Regions from separate parts of the Laribacter hongkongensis DSM 14985 genome, predicted to be linked through region 2. Evidence: predicted binding sites of a transcription regulator. Region 2 holds the regulator's gene; each other region holds the start of a gene.
The links. Region 2 encodes FNR, which switches genes on or off when oxygen is low (the NO sensors DNR and NnrR bind a similar motif). Its sites were predicted from a motif close to TTGATNNNNATCAA; they were not measured.
Positions count from the first base shown of each region.

Region 1: the regulator FNR is predicted to act here: its motif matches at 1,945-1,958, upstream of G542_RS0115370 (OmpW/AlkL family protein).
Region 3: the regulator FNR is predicted to act here: its motif matches at 2,819-2,832, upstream of G542_RS17855 (DUF3149 domain-containing protein).

Region 1 is NZ_KE383998.1:91,123-96,653, forward strand. Features, by position in the region: gene G542_RS0115365 (PLP-dependent cysteine synthase family protein) at 1-996, opposite strand, end outside; gene G542_RS0115370 (OmpW/AlkL family protein) at 1,176-1,793, opposite strand; gene ubiD (4-hydroxy-3-polyprenylbenzoate decarboxylase) at 2,066-3,601, shown strand; gene G542_RS0115380 (NAD(P)H-dependent amine dehydrogenase family protein) at 3,700-4,722, shown strand; gene G542_RS0115385 (polyamine aminopropyltransferase) at 4,788-5,531, opposite strand, start outside.
Region 2 is NZ_AUHR01000006.1:150,935-156,465, forward strand. Features, by position in the region: gene G542_RS0107710 (peptidoglycan DD-metalloendopeptidase family protein) at 1-666, shown strand, start outside; gene rpoS (RNA polymerase sigma factor RpoS) at 711-1,661, shown strand; gene fnr (fumarate/nitrate reduction transcriptional regulator Fnr) at 1,728-2,483, opposite strand; gene hemN (oxygen-independent coproporphyrinogen III oxidase) at 2,585-3,997, shown strand; gene alr (alanine racemase) at 4,439-5,518, opposite strand.
Region 3 is NZ_AUHR01000003.1:235,665-241,195, reverse strand. Features, by position in the region: gene G542_RS0104230 (sugar ABC transporter ATP-binding protein) at 1-589, shown strand, start outside; gene G542_RS0104225 (ABC transporter permease) at 590-1,528, shown strand; gene rbsB (ribose ABC transporter substrate-binding protein RbsB) at 1,611-2,540, shown strand; gene G542_RS17855 (DUF3149 domain-containing protein) at 2,605-2,751, opposite strand; gene G542_RS0104210 (superoxide dismutase) at 2,942-3,532, opposite strand; gene G542_RS0104205 (hypothetical protein) at 3,684-4,130, opposite strand; gene G542_RS0104200 (alpha/beta hydrolase) at 4,410-5,225, shown strand.

The sequences.
Region 1 (5,531 bases), on a different contig from region 2:
GCGCTGGGCTTCCAGCCAGTCCGGATTGAAATAGCTGTCGAGATAACGCTCGCCCGAGTCGCAGATCAGCGTGACGATGGCGCCCTGCTCGCCGCGCGCCACCATGCCCGAGGCGAGTTCGCACACGCCGAACAGGTTGGTGCCGGTCGAGCCGCCGCACTTGCGCCCCAGGACTTCGGACAGGAAATGCAGCGCAGCATAGCTGGCAGCATTGGGCACGCGGATCACCCGGTCCACGACGCTGGGAATGAACGATGGCTCGACCCGCGGCCGGCCGATGCCTTCGACGCCCGAGCCGCCCTCGCAGGTCAACGCGTCGTCACCGGTGTAGTAGCTGTCGTAGAACACCGAGTTTTCGGGATCGACCACGCAGACGCGGGTATCAAGCTTCTGGTAGCGGGTGTAACGGCCGAACGTGGCCGAGGTGCCGCCGGTCCCGGCTCCGCAGACGATCCAGCTCGGGATCGGGAACGGTTCAAGCTGCATCTGCCGGAAAATGGTGTCGGCAATGTTGTTGTTGCCGCGCCAGTCGGTCGCCCGTTCGGCATAGGTGAACTGGTCCATGTAATGGCCGTCCAGTTCGTGCGCCAGCCGGCGGGATTCGTCGTAGATGGTGGCCGGGTCCTCGACCAGATGGCAGCGCCCGCCCTGGAACTCGATGGCCCGGACTTTTTCCGCCGACGTGCCGCGCGGCATGACTGCGATGAACGGCAAGCCGAGCAGGCGGGCAAAGTAGGCTTCGGAGACTGCGGTCGAGCCACTGGAGGCCTCGATGATCGTCGTTCCTTCGCGGATCCAGCCATTGCACAGGCCGTACAGGAACAGTGACCGGGCCAGCCGGTGCTTGAGGCTGCCGGTAGGGTGGGTCGATTCGTCCTTGAAATACAGGTGGATGTGCGGAACCGCCGGTATCGTCAGCGGAATCAGGTGGGTATCGGACGAGCGATTGAAATCGGCCTCGATCTTGGCGATGGCGGAATGGATCCAGTGCGTCATGGTGTGACGTTTCCTCAACAGCAAACAGCTAAACACTGCATTCTAGAGGGGGAAGCCTGCCGGGTCCGCAAAGAAAAACGGCGCGGGGTGCGCGCCGTCAAACATCACATCAACACGAGAGGGAAATACGGACGGGAGCGGCCAGCCGTTCCCGTCATGACTCACGTCAGGCGACGCGGTCAGAACTTGGTGCCGATACCAACACCGATGATCCACGGGTTGATCTTGATCTTGCCAGCATCTTCACCATTAACCATCAGCTTGGTGTCCATCCATACCTTCTTCACGTCAAGGTTGACGAACACGTTCTTGTTGATGGCGTAGTCAGCACCGATCTGCAGGGCACCGCCCCAGCTGTTCTTCTTGATGTTGACGCTGTCAGCACCAGTCACGGCTTCAGCAGTCTTGAAGTTGGTGTTGTAGAAACGGGTGTAGTTGATGCCGGCACCCACGTACGGACGGAAGTCAGCGTCCGGCATGAAGTGGTATTGCAGGGTCAGGGTCGGCGGCAGCACCCACACCGAACCGATGTCACCGCCACCAGAGGTCACATTGTGCTTGGAAGTACCCAGAATCAGCTCGGCGCCGATGTTCTTGGTGATCATATAGGTCAAGTCAAGCTCCGGGGTCATGGCTTGCTTGACGTTCAGACCCAGATCGCTGGCAGTCTGTGACGTGCTCACTTCCGGAGCGATGTACAAACCACGTACGCGCACCAGCACGTCACCTGCGTCAGCCATCGAAACGGCCGGAGCAAAGGCTGCACCTGCCAGAAGAGCCAGAGCCAGTTTTTTCATGTTGAGTTCTCCAAAGTTTGTCCGCAGACCGGAAAATGTTGCGCTATCTCGAATATCAAGCGCTGTTTCAGTTGTCCGGCGGCAGTTTAACCATATTGATTAGTCAATTTTTACGACACATGGCTATCGTGGGCATATTCATGCTTTTGCCATGATCTCGATCAAATTTGCCGGACGGATTTGGCACCAAATTCCTTCACGTTGTTGTCAATTTGACACATCTTTCGTCTCCGCCTAGCCTCGAAACATTTCAGCCATTCATCATTGTCACCATGCACTACCGTGACCTGCGCGACTTCATCGCGGCCCTCGAAGCCCGGGGCGAACTCAAACGTGTCGGGCAGCCTGTATCGCCCCGCCTGGAAATGACAGATCTCTGCGACCGCACCCTGCGCGCAGAAGGACCAGCCTTGCTGTTTGAGGCACCGCAAACCGGCAACACTCGCTATGCCAGCCCGGTGCTGGGCAACCTTTTTGGCACTCCGCAGCGGGTCGCACTGGGCATGGGAGCCGAAAACGTGTCGGCCCTGCGCGACATCGGCCAGTTGCTGGCCATGCTCAAGGAGCCCGAGCCGCCCAAAGGCCTGCGCGATGCCTGGGACAAGTTTCCGCTATATAAAAAGGTGCTCGACATGGCACCGAAAACCATCCGCCGGGCCCCGGTGCAGGAAGTGGTCGAAGAAGGCCCTGAGGTCAACCTCGCCCGCCTGCCGGTCTGGCACTGCTGGCCCGGCGACGTTGCCCCGCTGATTACCTGGGGGCTGACCGTCACCCGCGGGCCGGCCAAAAAGCGCCAGAACCTCGGCATTTACCGCCAGCAGGTCATCAGCCGCAACCAGGTCATCATGCGCTGGCTGGCTCACCGCGGCGGGGCGCTGGATTTCCGCGACTGGCGCCGCACCCGCCCGGGTGAACCGTTCCCGGTGTCGGTGGTGCTGGGCTGCGACCCGGCCACCATCCTAGGCGCCGTTACCCCGGTGCCGGATACCCTGTCGGAATACCAGTTTGCCGGCCTGCTGCGCGGCAGCCGCACCGAACTGACCCAGAGCCTTGGCAACGACCTGCAAGTGCCGGCCTTTGCCGAAATCGTGCTGGAAGGCCACCTCAGCCCCTGCGAAGCCGGCTTCAGCGGCGTCAGCGAACACGGTATCCCGTTAAAAGAAATCGACGGCTACCTGCACGCTCTGGAGGGGCCGTATGGCGACCATACCGGCTATTACAACGAGCAGGACTGGTTCCCGGTCTTCACCATCGACCGCCTGACCCGCCGGCCCGACGCGATCTACCACAGCACCTACACCGGCAAGCCGATCGACGAACCGGCCGTGCTTGGCGTGGCACTCAACGAAGTGTTCGTGCCGATCCTGCAAAAGCAGTTCCCGGAAATCGTCGACTTCTACCTGCCGCCGGAAGGTTGCAGCTACCGCATGGCAGTGGTGTCGATCAGGAAGCAGTACGCCGGTCACGCCAAGCGGGTGATGATGGGGTGCTGGAGCTTCCTGCGCCAGTTCATGTACACCAAGTTCATCGTGGTGGTGGACGACGACATCGACACCCGCGACTGGAAAGAGGTCATGTGGGCCATCACCACCCGCATGGATCCGGTGCGCGACACGGTGCTGGTGGAAAACACCCCGATCGACTATCTGGATTTCGCCAGCCCGGTGTCTGGGCTGGGCGGCAAGATGGGGATGGATGCGACCAACAAGTGGCCGGGCGAAACCGACCGTGAATGGGGCCGCCCCATCGTCAAGGATGCAGCGGTGGCAGCCCGGGTCGACCAGCTGTGGCAGACGCTGGGCCTGTAGCCGGTAATGACAAGAGGCTTGTCTGACCGCAAGTCCGGCCGAAGGCCGGACTGGTAGTCTGGGTCCAGTCCTCTGTCACTTTACCTAAGGAGCAGGTCATGGAACGCGTACGGGTCATCCAGTATGGCTGCGGCAAGATGGGGCAGGTCACCCTGCGTTATCTGGTGGAGAAAGGCTGCGAGATCGTCGGCGCCATCGATACCGATCCGGCACTGGTCGGCCGCGATGCCGGCGACGTGGCCGGCATCGGGCGACGCCTGAACGTGCCGGTACGGGCAGATGCCGAAGCCGTGTTTGCCGAGTGCGACGCCCATGTCGCCATCGTGGCCGTCGGCAGCCTGATGGACGACATGTACCCGCACTTCGAGCGCTGCGCCCGCCATGGCGTCAACGCCATTTCCACCTGCGAGGAAGCGTTCTATCCGTGGACCACCTCGCCGGCACTGACCAGCCGGCTGGACGTGCTGGCCAAACAGCATGGCTGTACGCTGACCGGTTCCGGCTACCAGGACGTCTACTGGGGCAACCTGATCACCACGCTGGCCGGCTCCAGCCACTGCATCAACCGCATCGAGGGCGTATCCAGCTACAACGTCGAGGATTACGGCATCGCCCTGGCCCGGGTACACGGCGTCGGCCTGACTCCCGAGGCCTTCCAGCGCGAAATCGCCGAAGCCACGGCCCTGCCCTCGTACATGTGGAACGCCTGCGAATGGCTGGCCGCGCAACTGGGGCTGACCATCGCCAGCATCAGCCAGAAACAGGTGCCGATCCTGGCACAGTCCGACACCCCCAGCCGCACCATGGGCCGCACCATCCGCGCCGGTGAGGCACTGGGCATGTCCGCCGTGGTGACCCTCGTCACCCGGCAAGGGCCGGTGATCGAAAGCCAGTGCATCGGCAAGGTCTACCTGCCGGGCGAAACCGACCGCAACGACTGGGTGCTGCGCGGCGAACCGGACACGTTCGTCCAGATCAGCCGCCCATCCACGGTGGAACTCACCTGCGCCAGCGTCGTCAACCGGGTACCGGACGTGATTGCCGCACCGGCCGGCTTTGTTACTTCGGAAAAGATGCCGCCGGCGGCCTATCGCGCCTGGCCGATGCATTTTTACCTGTAAGCACCGGGCCCGCCCCGGGGCTGCACCCGCCGCCACGCCGTGGCGGCTTTTTCATGCCGGTTGCCTCAGGGCAGCAGGCGCGAGGCCGTATGCTGGTTGGCCTTTTTCAGTGCCGCCACCATGGCCGGAAAATCCAGCCCGTGCCCATCCTGCAAGGCACGCGCCCGGGCTTCCAGCTGGTCAAAGCGCAGGGCATGTCCCGGTGCATCGCGCAGGGCAAACGCGGCCACATTGCCGTGGGTTTCGGCCGGCAGGACCAGTACCCGGCCGTCAAAGGCGTGGCGCATGGCATCCAGATGCTGGTGATAGCGCGGGTGCCGGCTCCACAGGTTGACTGCCAGCACGCCGCCCTCGCCGAGGGCCATGCGGCAATCGTGCAGGAAGGGCTCGGCCACCATGGCCGTGATGATGTTGTAGCCGTCAAAGGCGTCGATCAGGACGGTGTCGAAAGCCGCCGTCTGCCGCCCCATGTAATCCACCCCGTCGCCGGTGACCACCTGCATGCGCTCGTCGGCAGGCAGGCAGAACATCGACTGGCACAGCGCCACCACCTGCGGATTGAGCTCCACGGCCACATTCATCGACTCGGGCAGCCGGGCATGGAAAAAGCGCGGCAGGCTGCCGCCCCCCAGTCCGACATGCAGGATGCGCCGGGGAGATGCCTGCAGGAGCAGACAGCCCGCCATGGCGCGGGTATAGGCCAGCACCAGCTCGGCCGGATCGCTGATGCGCATCTGCGATTGCAGGGTGTCGGAGCCGAGATACATCGAGCGCAGGCCGTTGTCTTCGCCGACGGCGACCTCGGGCAA
Region 2 (5,531 bases):
AGCAGCCAGCAACCTGCAGGGGTGTCTGCTGCACCGGTTTATGCCACAGGGGCGACCCAGAGCGGTGACGGTAGCATCAAACAACATCCTAAAGGACTGAAACTGCCGTATTCACCCGCAGCAGCCGAGCAATTGGCACGGGAAAGCCAGACGGCCGGCAATACCGCACCTTCGGGTGCAACGGCCACACCGGACAAACCCACTGCACCCCAGGGAGACAAAACTGCCAACAAGCCTGTACCGGAACCAGCCGGCAAAACGGATACCCGTCCTGCCGCCCCGCGCGCAGCCGATGCCGATACGCCCGAGAGCGGCTGGCAGTGGCCTGTAAGCGGATCACCGTCAAAATATGACGAGAGAACCAAAGGGGTAGACATTCCAGGCAAAATGGGTCAGCCTGTTCAGGCTGCTGCCGACGGCAAGGTGGTCTACAGCGGCACAGGATTACGAGGCTACGGAAAACTCATCATCATCAAGCACAACAAGGCTTTCCTGAGCGCCTACGCACATAACAACACCCTCTTGGTCAAAGAGGGACAGGCGGTCCGGAAAGGCCAGAAAATTGCCGAAATGGGCAACTCGGACGCAGACAAGACCAAACTGCACTTCGAATTGCGCCGCTACGGCAAACCGGTCGATCCATATAACTACATGCCGCAGCTCTGAGCCCGCACTCGCCGGAGCCTGACTGGCAGAGGGAAAATACCGACATGAGTAACAACGACATTGACCGTATCGACGATGAAGAAGTAGACGAACTCGAGGAAGACAAGCACGACGAAGAACAGGAAGCTGCAGAGGCTGAAGAGTCCGGCGGTCGTGCCTACGAAGAAGTAGCCGACGTTACCCAGATCTACCTCAATGACATCGGCAACAATGCTCTGCTGACTCCCGACGAAGAACGTGCCTTGGCGCGCCGGGTGGTACAGGGTGACTTCGAAGCCCGGCAGCGCATGATCGAACACAACCTGCGCCTCGTCGTGAACATTGCCAAGCATTACATCAATCGCGGCATGGCTCTGCTCGATCTGATCGAGGAAGGCAACATCGGCTTGATGCATGCACTGGAAAAATTCGATCCCGAGCGTGGTTTCCGCTTCTCGACCTACGCCACCTGGTGGATTCGCCAGTCGATCGAACGCGCCATCATGAACCAGTCGCGCACGATCCGTCTGCCCGTTCATGTCATCAAGGAGCTCAACGTCTACCTGCGGGCATCGCGTCATCTCGAAAGCCAGATTGGCCGCGATCCCACGATCGATGAAATTGCCCACCTTGTCGGCAAGCCACCGGAGGAAGTCCGCCGGGTCATGAGCCTCAACGAGCGCATGGCCTCTCTGGATGCGCCACTTGATATCGACCCCATGCTCACCATCGGCGAATCCATTCCCGACGAGCAGCAGGAAGAGCCGGACATCAAGCTGCACGGCATGCAGGTCAACCGCTACGTCCAGACTTGGCTGAAGCAGCTGACCGACAAGCAGCGGCTGGTCATTGAGCGGCGCTACGGGCTGAATGGCTACGAAATCTGTACTCTTGAAGAGCTTGCAGACAGCCTGAGCCTGACCCGTGAGCGGGTTCGCCAGATCCAGATTGAAGGACTCGAAAGCCTGCGGCGCATATTGCGACGCAAAGGTATCAGCAAGGACATGCTGTTCTAGCCAGAGCAAGAAAAAGCCCGCCATATGGCGGGCTTTGACAGCAATAACGAAGTGATGAAGACGAAATCAGGATTGCGGTGGTTGTGTGGCGGGAAGACATCCGCCTACCAGATCTTTCAGACGCTCGGGCTGAATCAGCTGGATATGCTTGTGCTCGACCGTAATCCAGCCTTGGGACTGGAACTTGGACAAGGTCCTGCTGACCGTTTCCAGCTTCAACCCCAGAAAGGAGCCGATTTCTTCACGGCTCATGCGCAGGATGAAATCGTTGGCTGCAAAACCGCGTGCCGAAAAGCGTTGGGACAGGTTAAGCAGGAATGCAGCCAGACGCTCCTCGGCCTTCATGTTGCCCAGCAGCAGCATGACCGACTGGTCTCGAACGATTTCACGGCTCATCAAGCGGAAGAAATGATGCTGCAGCGACGGAATCTCGCGCCCAAGGCTCTCCATGCGGACAAATGGCAATTCGCAGACCTCGGCATCTTCCAGTGCGACCGCATCACAGCCGTGGGCACCACTCGAAACACCATCCAGCCCCAGAAGCTCGCCGGACATCTGGAATCCGGTCACCTGCTCGCGGCCATCATGACTGGAAATGCAGGTCTTGAAAAAACCGGTACGAATCGCAAACATCGACTTGAACGGCTCGCCAGCCCGGAACAGGTATTCACCACGTTTCAAGCGCCGGCTTTGACGGATGACCGCATCAAGCTGACTCATCTCCTCCCGGTTCAAACCGATGGGGAGGCACAGCTCACGCAGGCTGCAGCTTGAGCAAGAGACCTTCAGTGTATGGGCGCAGATCGGGTTGTGTTCGGCCATAATATGCAAAAAGGTTAACTTTCAGTCCGGTCTTGACCATCATCAAAGGTTAGACTGTCCCACTCAGGCAAAGTACAGCAGTGCCTGAAAGGTATACCCAGATGACAAATTTTACTGAATCAGGCATCACGCCTGTGCAGTTCGTTTTTGACCGCGAACTGATCGAAAAACTCGATGGAAGCGGCCCTCGCTACACCTCCTACCCCACAGCGGATCGTTTTACTGATGCATTCAGCGAGGCCGATTATCACCATTGGCTGAAACAAAGGCAAATCGGCGCCTGCGCCCGAGGCGTATCATTATACGCTCATATTCCTTTCTGCAATACCGTTTGCTACTACTGCGCCTGTAACAAGATCATCACCAAAGACAAGTCACGCGCGGATACCTATCTGGATTATCTCGAGCGCGAACTGGCCCTGCATGCCGAGTACCTGCAAGGTCACCCGCAGCTGGCCCAGCTCCACTTTGGCGGAGGCACACCCACCTTCCTGTCGGATGCACAGATGACGCGCCTGATGCAGGCAATCGGCCGTCACTTCCAGCTCGTACCGCATGGCGAATACTCAATCGAAATCGATCCGCGCAAAGTCACGGCAGACAACGTCAAACACTTGGCCAGCCTTGGTTTCAACCGCATGTCGGTCGGCGTACAGGACTTTGACCCGCAGGTACAGACAGCCGTCAACCGCATCCAGAGCCTGGAAGAAACCCGCGCCGTCATTGATGCAGCACGAGCCAGCGGCTTCAAGTCCGTCAGCATCGACCTGATCTACGGCCTGCCGCACCAGACACTCGAATCGGTGCAGACCACGCTGGAAACCGTGCTCGAAATCCGTCCGGACCGGCTGGCTTTCTACAACTATGCACATCTGCCCACCCTGTTCATGCCGCAGCGGCGCATCAACGAGGCAGACCTTCCGTCACCATCGGCCAAGCTCGACATCCTGCAAATGGCCGTACAGACCCTCACCGATGCCGGTTATGTCTTCATCGGCATGGATCACTTCGCCCTGCCGGACGACGATCTGGCGGTTGCCCTGCGACAAGGACGCCTGCAACGCAATTTCCAGGGCTACTCCACCCACGCCGACCATGACCTGATTGCCATCGGCGTATCGTCCATCGGCAAGGTCGGTGCCAGCTACCACCAGAACGAAAAGGACATCGAGCGCTACTATGCCGCGCTGGATGCCGGTCATCTTCCGGTCATGCGCGGCATGCACCTGTCGGCGGACGACCTGCTGCGCCGGGCCATCATCCAGGCCCTGATGTGCCGCTTTGCCCTGTCGATGGATGCCATGGGAGAAAGCTTCGGCATCGACTTCCGGCAATACTTCGCCCCCGAGCTGGAACGACTGGCCGACCATGCCGATCTGGGACTGCTCACGATGGACGAAGAGTGGATCACCATCACGCCCAAAGGACGCTTCCTGATCCGGACCATCGCCATGGTCTTCGACCGCCACTTGCGCGAACGCACGACCAAAGCCAGGTACTCACGCACGATCTAGCGCCCACCCGGGCCGTAGCCGTCCCCGCCAGCGCAGGGATCCGGACTGACGGAACACAGGCCTGAGCCAGTTATTGCATGCACGGATGCCCCAAGGGGCATCCGTCTTTTTGTTTGTGTGGATACCAAGCGGGGTCCCCCGTCTGTCACCAGATTGCCCCCGGTTCGCACCCGGCAACCACCAGGCAAACCATGGCATCAGGATTGGCCGGACCTTGGCTGCTCGCCCGTCCGGCAGCAGCCCACTACGGAAATCCAGTCAAAGAGAAAGTTGACCAATAGCCCGCGCGCACAACCCGTCATGCACGGACCACACGGCACAACACCGGTATCACAGGCCTGTCCGTAGGGCACGCAGCCTCTTTGGTTCCGGTCCACGGCACCTCCGGCACAGGCAGATCAACTCCAGCCTGGTCTGAAGCACAGACAGGCCGGCCTGCACTCAGGCCCCAACCACCCTACGCGGCACACGTGGCGCCAAAGCGCACATCAGTTCATAACCGATGGTCCCGGCTGCCGTGGCCACGTCGTCGATCGACACACCATCACCGCCCCACAGCGTCACCCGGTCTCCGACACCAGCCTGCGGCAGACTGGTGAGATCAATGGTAAGCATGTCCATCGACACCCGCCCCACCAGCCGGGCAGGCTGACCGCCGATCGCACAGGGCGTACCGGCCGGCGCCACACGCGGATAGCCATCAGCATAACCACAGGCTACCACACCAATGCGCATCGGCCGGTCGGCCACGAATGTCGCGCCATAACCGACGGCATCTCCGGCTTGCAGCGACTGCACGCCAATGATGTCAGCCTCCAGCCGCATGGCCGGCCGCAGCCCCAGTTCAGCGGCCGACTGGTCGGCAAACGGACTGGCACCGTAAAGCATGATGCCTGGACGCACATACTGACGCCGGCTGGCCGGATGACGCATCAGCGCCGCCGAATTGGCCACGCACGACGGCAGGCCGAGCGAGGCATTGACTTCGTCAAAGCGGGACAACTGGGCGGCAATGCCGGGGTCGCCGTCGGCCGTGGCAAAGTGGGTCATCAGCCCCGCCAGACGGATGTCGTTGCGTGCCTGCAACCAGGCTGCGGCGCGTGGCGCCTCGTCGGGGCGGAATCCCAGCCGGTTCATGCCGGTATTGAGCTTGAGCATGACTTCAAGCGGAGCCGGCAAGCTGCCCTGCTTCAGCCAGTCGAACTGGTGCGCGGCATGAAACGGCACCGTCAGTTGCAGACGGGCAGCTTCCTCCAGTTCGGCACGGTCAAAGCAGCCCTCCAGCAACAGGATCGGCTGTCGCAGACCGGCCTCACGCAAGGTACGGGCCTGCTCGATGTTGATGAGGGCAAAACCGTCGGCCAGACCGGCCAGCGCTGCCGCCACCTGTTCATAACCGTGGCCGTAGGCATCGGCCTTGATGACGGCAAAGGCAAAACTTTCCGGAGAACAGGCTTTGGCTTGTTGATAATTGTGACGGATAGCGGCCAGATCGAGGGTCGCGCGGATCGGACGTGTCATGGGAAGTCGATTT
Region 3 (5,531 bases), on a different contig from region 2:
CGGACTCGAGAAAAAAGCCAGTGGCCGGGTGTTCCTGAACGGCAAGCCGCTGACCATCAGCAAACCTGCCGACGCCATCAGCGCCGGCATTGGCTTCGTCACCGAAGACCGCAAGCATGAAGGTCTGGTGCTGGGGCTGTCGGTACGGGAAAACATGACCCTGACCCATTTGCAGGGCTTTTCGCGTGCCGGCGTGATCGTTTCCGGCCGCGAGCGCGGGTTTGTCGACGGTATGATCGGCCGCCTGAAAATCCGTACCCGCGACTGCGACCTTGAAGTCAAGTCGCTGTCCGGCGGCAACCAGCAAAAAGTGGTGCTGGCCAAATGGCTGGCCATCAAGCCGCGCGTGCTGATCCTGGACGAGCCGACCCGCGGCGTCGACATCGGCGGCAAGGCCGAGATCTATCACATCATCAACCAACTCGCCTGTGACGGCGTGGCCGTCATCATGATTTCCTCGGAACTGCCGGAGGTGCTGTCGATGTCCGACCGCATCCTCGTCATGCATGAGGGCCGGATTGCGGCTGAAGTGGATGCAGCCACCGCAACCCAGGAATCCATCATGCACGCCGCCACCGGAGGATGCTAAGTGCTCACCGAACACAACAAGAACGTATTGCAAAAACTGGCGCCGCTGATTGCGCTGGTCCTGATCAGCATTGTGCTGACTTTCCTGTCTCCGGACTTCCTGACGCTCAACAACATCCTGAACGTCATGCGCCAGGTTTCGATCAACGCCCTGATCGCCTTTGGCATGACCTTCGTGATCCTGACCGGGGGCATTGACCTGTCGGTCGGCTCCATCCTGGCGCTTTCCAGCGTGCTGATTGCCGGCTGGATCACCGCCGGCATGGATCCGGTGCTGGCCACCCTGCTGGGCATCGGTGTCGGTGGCGTGATGGGGCTGATCAACGGCGTGGTGATCTACCAGGGGCGGGTCGCTCCGTTCATTGCCACGCTGGCGACCATGACCATTTTCCGCGGACTGGCACTGGTCGTGACCGATGGCCGTCCGGTCACCGGCTTGCACAGTGACTTTTTCTCCATGCTCGGCGGGGGATACGTGGCCTCGCTGGTCCCGGTGCCGGTGATATGGATGCTGGTGGCGTTTGCCGTGCTGTGGTTCGTGCTGCGCAAGACCACGTTCGGGCGCCATGTGTACGCCATTGGCGGCAATGAAGAAGCCAGCCTGATCTCCGGCGTGCGCGTCAGCCAGATCAAGCCCGCAGTCTATGCCCTGTCGGGTGCCCTGTCGGCCATGGCCGGGGTGATCCTGACCTCCCGCCTGAATTCGGCCCAGCCCAATGCCGGTTCAGGCTACGAGCTGGATGCCATCGCTGCCGTCGTACTCGGCGGAACTTCGCTCGCCGGCGGCCGCGGCTGGATTGTCGGCACGCTGATCGGCGCCTTGCTGATCGGGGTGCTCAACAACGGCCTGAACCTGCTGGGTGTGTCGTCGTTCTACCAGCAGGTCATCAAGGGCGCAGTCATCCTGCTGGCAGTCCTGCTGGACCGCCGCCACAAGTAAGCGCGCGTTTTTTTCACCTGCCGGCAGGCTTGATCCCGCTCCTGCCGGTGGTTTTACTCCTGCACATGCCTAGGAAGAAGCAATGAGCAAACTGATGAAATCCCTGATGGCCGGCGCGTTGGTATTCGCGGTGGCGGCCTGCTCCAAGCAGGGTCCGGAAACCGCCCAGGCACCGGACGCCGGAACGGATGGCGGCAAGCCGGCCATTGGTCTGGCCGTTTCCACGCAGTCCAACCCGTTCTTTGTCACGCTCAAGAAGGGTGCAGAGGAAGAAGCCCAGAAGCAGGGGCTGACCCTGATTACGGTGGATGCCCAGGACGATCCGGCCAAGCAGATTGCCAGCATCGAAGACCTGATCCAGAAAAAGGTGAAAGTCATCCTGGTCAACCCGACCGATTCTGATGCCGTGGTGGGTGCAGTGAAGGCGGCCAACACAGCCGGAATCCCGGTGGTGACGCTTGACCGCTCGGTCAACGGTGGCGAGGTAGCCAGCCATGTGGCCAGCGATAACGTCGCGGGCGGCAAGATGGCTGCGGAATACCTGCTGGAAAAGATTGGCAACCAGGGTGATGTGGTGGAGCTGGAAGGCATTCCGGGGGCCAGTGCAGCACGCGAGCGTGGCCAGGGCTTCCATGACGTGATCGACCAGGCCAAGGACGTGAAGGTTGTGGGTCGCCAGCCGGCGGACTTCGACCGTGCCAAGGGACTGTCGGTGATGGAAAACATCCTGCAAGCCAACAAGAACGTCAAGGGTGTGTTTGCCCACAATGACGAAATGGCGCTGGGTGCTGTTCAGGCTCTGGAAGCGGCCGGCATGAAGGACGTGACGGTGGTGGGCTTTGATGCGACGGATGATGCGGTCAATGCGGTCAAGGCCGGCAAGATGAGCGCCACAGTGGCACAAAAGCCGAAACTGATCGGCAAGACGGCAGTGGATGCCGCCAAAAAGATCATCGACGGTCAACCGGTGGACAAATCCCTGCCGGTTCCGCTTGATCTGGTCAAGCAATGACAAACCGCTGAAAAGCAAAACCCGCAGCTCAGGCTGCGGGTTTTTTCATGCTTACGCCAGTGTTTCAGTGTTTGGCGGTCTGACACGGATCTTCATGTGATTTGCGCATGAAGTAACGGACACAGTAGATCGGGACGATAAATGCAATTGCGATCACGATCAGGCTCATGATGCCGACTTCCGAACTGAGCAATTCTTTCCAGAGTTCCATCTACGTGCTCCTTAGCAATAGTCAAGAATCCGTAAAGGCATTGTCATTTCGATTGATGGCGATTGGCTTGACGATAATCAAGCCAATCGTCATGAGACAATCTTGAAGCTGTTTAATTGCATTATTCCCACAAAATCAACAAGAAAAAAGGAGGCCAAAGCCTCCTTGTTGATTTTTGGTCCGGTCTGGATCAGGCAGCAAAACGCTCGGCAACCACGTTCCAGTCGACAAGCTTCCAGAAGTTTTCCAGATAGTTCGGGCGGCTGTTGCGATAGTCGATGTAATAGGCGTGTTCCCACACGTCACAGGTCAGCAACGGCGTTGCATCGGTTGTCAGCGGCGTAGCTGCATTGCTGGTGGAAACCAGATCCAGCGAGCCGTCGGCCTTCTTTACCAGCCAGGCCCAGCCAGAGCCGAAAGTGCCGGCAGCAACGGCGTTGAAGGCTTTCTTGAACTCTTCAAGGCTGCCCCACTTGGCATCGATGGCACTGGCCAGGGCGCCCGACGGCAAACGCGCTTCGCCACTGGCATTCGGTGCAAACCCGAACCAGAAGAAGGTGTGGTTCCAGGTCTGGGCTGCGTTGTTGAACACACCGCCGCTGGACTGCTTGACGATGGTTTCAAGCGGGGCGTTTTCGAATTCGGTGCCCTTGATCAGGTTGTTGAGGTTGGTGATATAGGTCTGGTGATGCTTGCCGTAGTGGTATTCCAGCGTTTCACGCGACATGAACGGAACCAGTGCATCAAGGGCGTACGGCAGTTCGGGCAGTTTGTGTTCCATGTAAGGATTCCTCTCGTATGGTGATTGCATAAGGACTGCAAGACTCGCATTGCCTCGATATTTCAGCAGCCCGGCAAGGCGCAAGTTTATCGAATCTCAACGGGCATGCCAATTCCGAGTAATTTAGTCGGAATTCAGACCGCAACAGGATTTATCGCCGTTCTCCCAGCAGGCCGGCAAAGAGACCGCAATACAGGATCTGCACCAGGTAAACAAAAACCCCCCCGCGCTGGCTTCCGAAAAAATCCGGGACTCCGGCCAATGGCAGCAACACCATGCCGATCAGCGTTCCCAGCAACAAGGCATACACCAGCGCCCGGGCATGAAGCGAACCGGGAACCAGCCGCTCGATGATCCAGACAAATCCCAGGGGCAGCACGACCAGCGCCAGAGCCAGATGCACCACGGTACCTGCCAGACTGGCCGGCGGCAGGCCCAGCAGACGGTTTACCAGCAGGGCAGGGCGGACGACATGCCCGATCACCAGCGGGGCTGCAAATCGCAAAAGCAGTTCCAGCACCAGTGTCGCCACAATGGCTCCGGCAATGCCGCGCCAGAATCGTGGCAAAGGGACAGAAGAAGAAACCTCAGAAGTCATGGCAGTGAGCGCTTTGCCTTGAAAGCCGTACAAGGATTTGGACAGGCAGGAACATGGACAGGTTTGCCGTGCTTTTGCCGGGCACCACAGTGCCACCACTATAGGCAATCGACTGCATGTTGAAGCGTACTTGTTGAAGGCGAAACACTATATGGCTTGCCTTTTCAGCGACATATCGAATACACCGGGCACACGTCTTTTCTCCGGAAAAAATGTCACTTGTAAACAAAACCGGATCAACCATACTGATCGCATTGTTGTTGGTCTTGAGTATGCATAATGGCTTTTTCGCAGCCGGCTGTTTTACTGGTTCATGGACTGGGCGGGACGACGTACGACTTGGGAGCGCTAGGCAAAACGCTGGAAAATGCCGGTTTTGTCACCCACTCTCCACTCCTGCCAGGGCATGGCAGCTTGCCCGCTGATTTGCTCAGGACTCACTGGCAGGACTGGGTTGAAGCCATCCGCCTCAGCTACCGCGAACTCAAGGCCAGGCATGGCGCAGTACATCTGGCCGGCGTGTGTCTGGGAGGATTGGTGGCACTCGAAGTCGCCCGGCTGGAGAAGCACGATGGCCGCCTGGCCCTCTATGCTCCTCCCATGTTTCTGGATGGCTGGAGCCTGCCGCGACTGACCTGGGCGCGGCATATCGTCTACCGCATTCCCGGGCTGGCCAGGCGCATGCGCGTACCGGAAAACGAGCCGTTCGGCATCAAGAACCCTCGTTTGCGCAAGATCATCCAGCAGCGTTTCGAGCGCGGAGATGGGTTCCATTACGCATATGTACCGCTGGCCTGTATTCGCGAAGTAGACCGCTTGCGTCGGCATCTCAGGCAAAGACTGGCTGAAATCTGCTGTCCGACACTGATCGTGCATGCAGATGAAGATGACATTACCAGTCCTCGCTCGGCGCATTACCTGATGAACCGGCTGGGTGGCTCGGTGGAGTTCATGCCGCTCACCGACAGTTACCACATGATCATGGTCGATAACGAACGCAATAAGGTGCTGGCACGCAGCCGGAGCTTTTTTGGTTCGAGCTGTAATCCGGCAATACCGGACCAGCCCTCCCCGGAAATGCGGGTTGCTGCGTAAAGACCTCTGGTACGACCGGCAGAAGAGAAGAATGACTCTCCGAGCCAAGAACCGGGTGTTAAGTCATGCCTTGTCAGGCAGCAAGCACCGTCAAAACCAGGGCATCGCTCTCAACTCCTTCCCCCTGCTGAAACGGTGTGCTACGACCGTGATGACCCATCCTCCGTCAGACAAACGATATGGGTTCTGTTTGTTGACTATAAACAAGGCTTCTTAATCAGTTTGTTTCTGAGTGCCTATACTCCTTGGCAGACCTGACGCACTTCATGTCCAAAATGGCACGAATACGAACACCATTGGCATGAC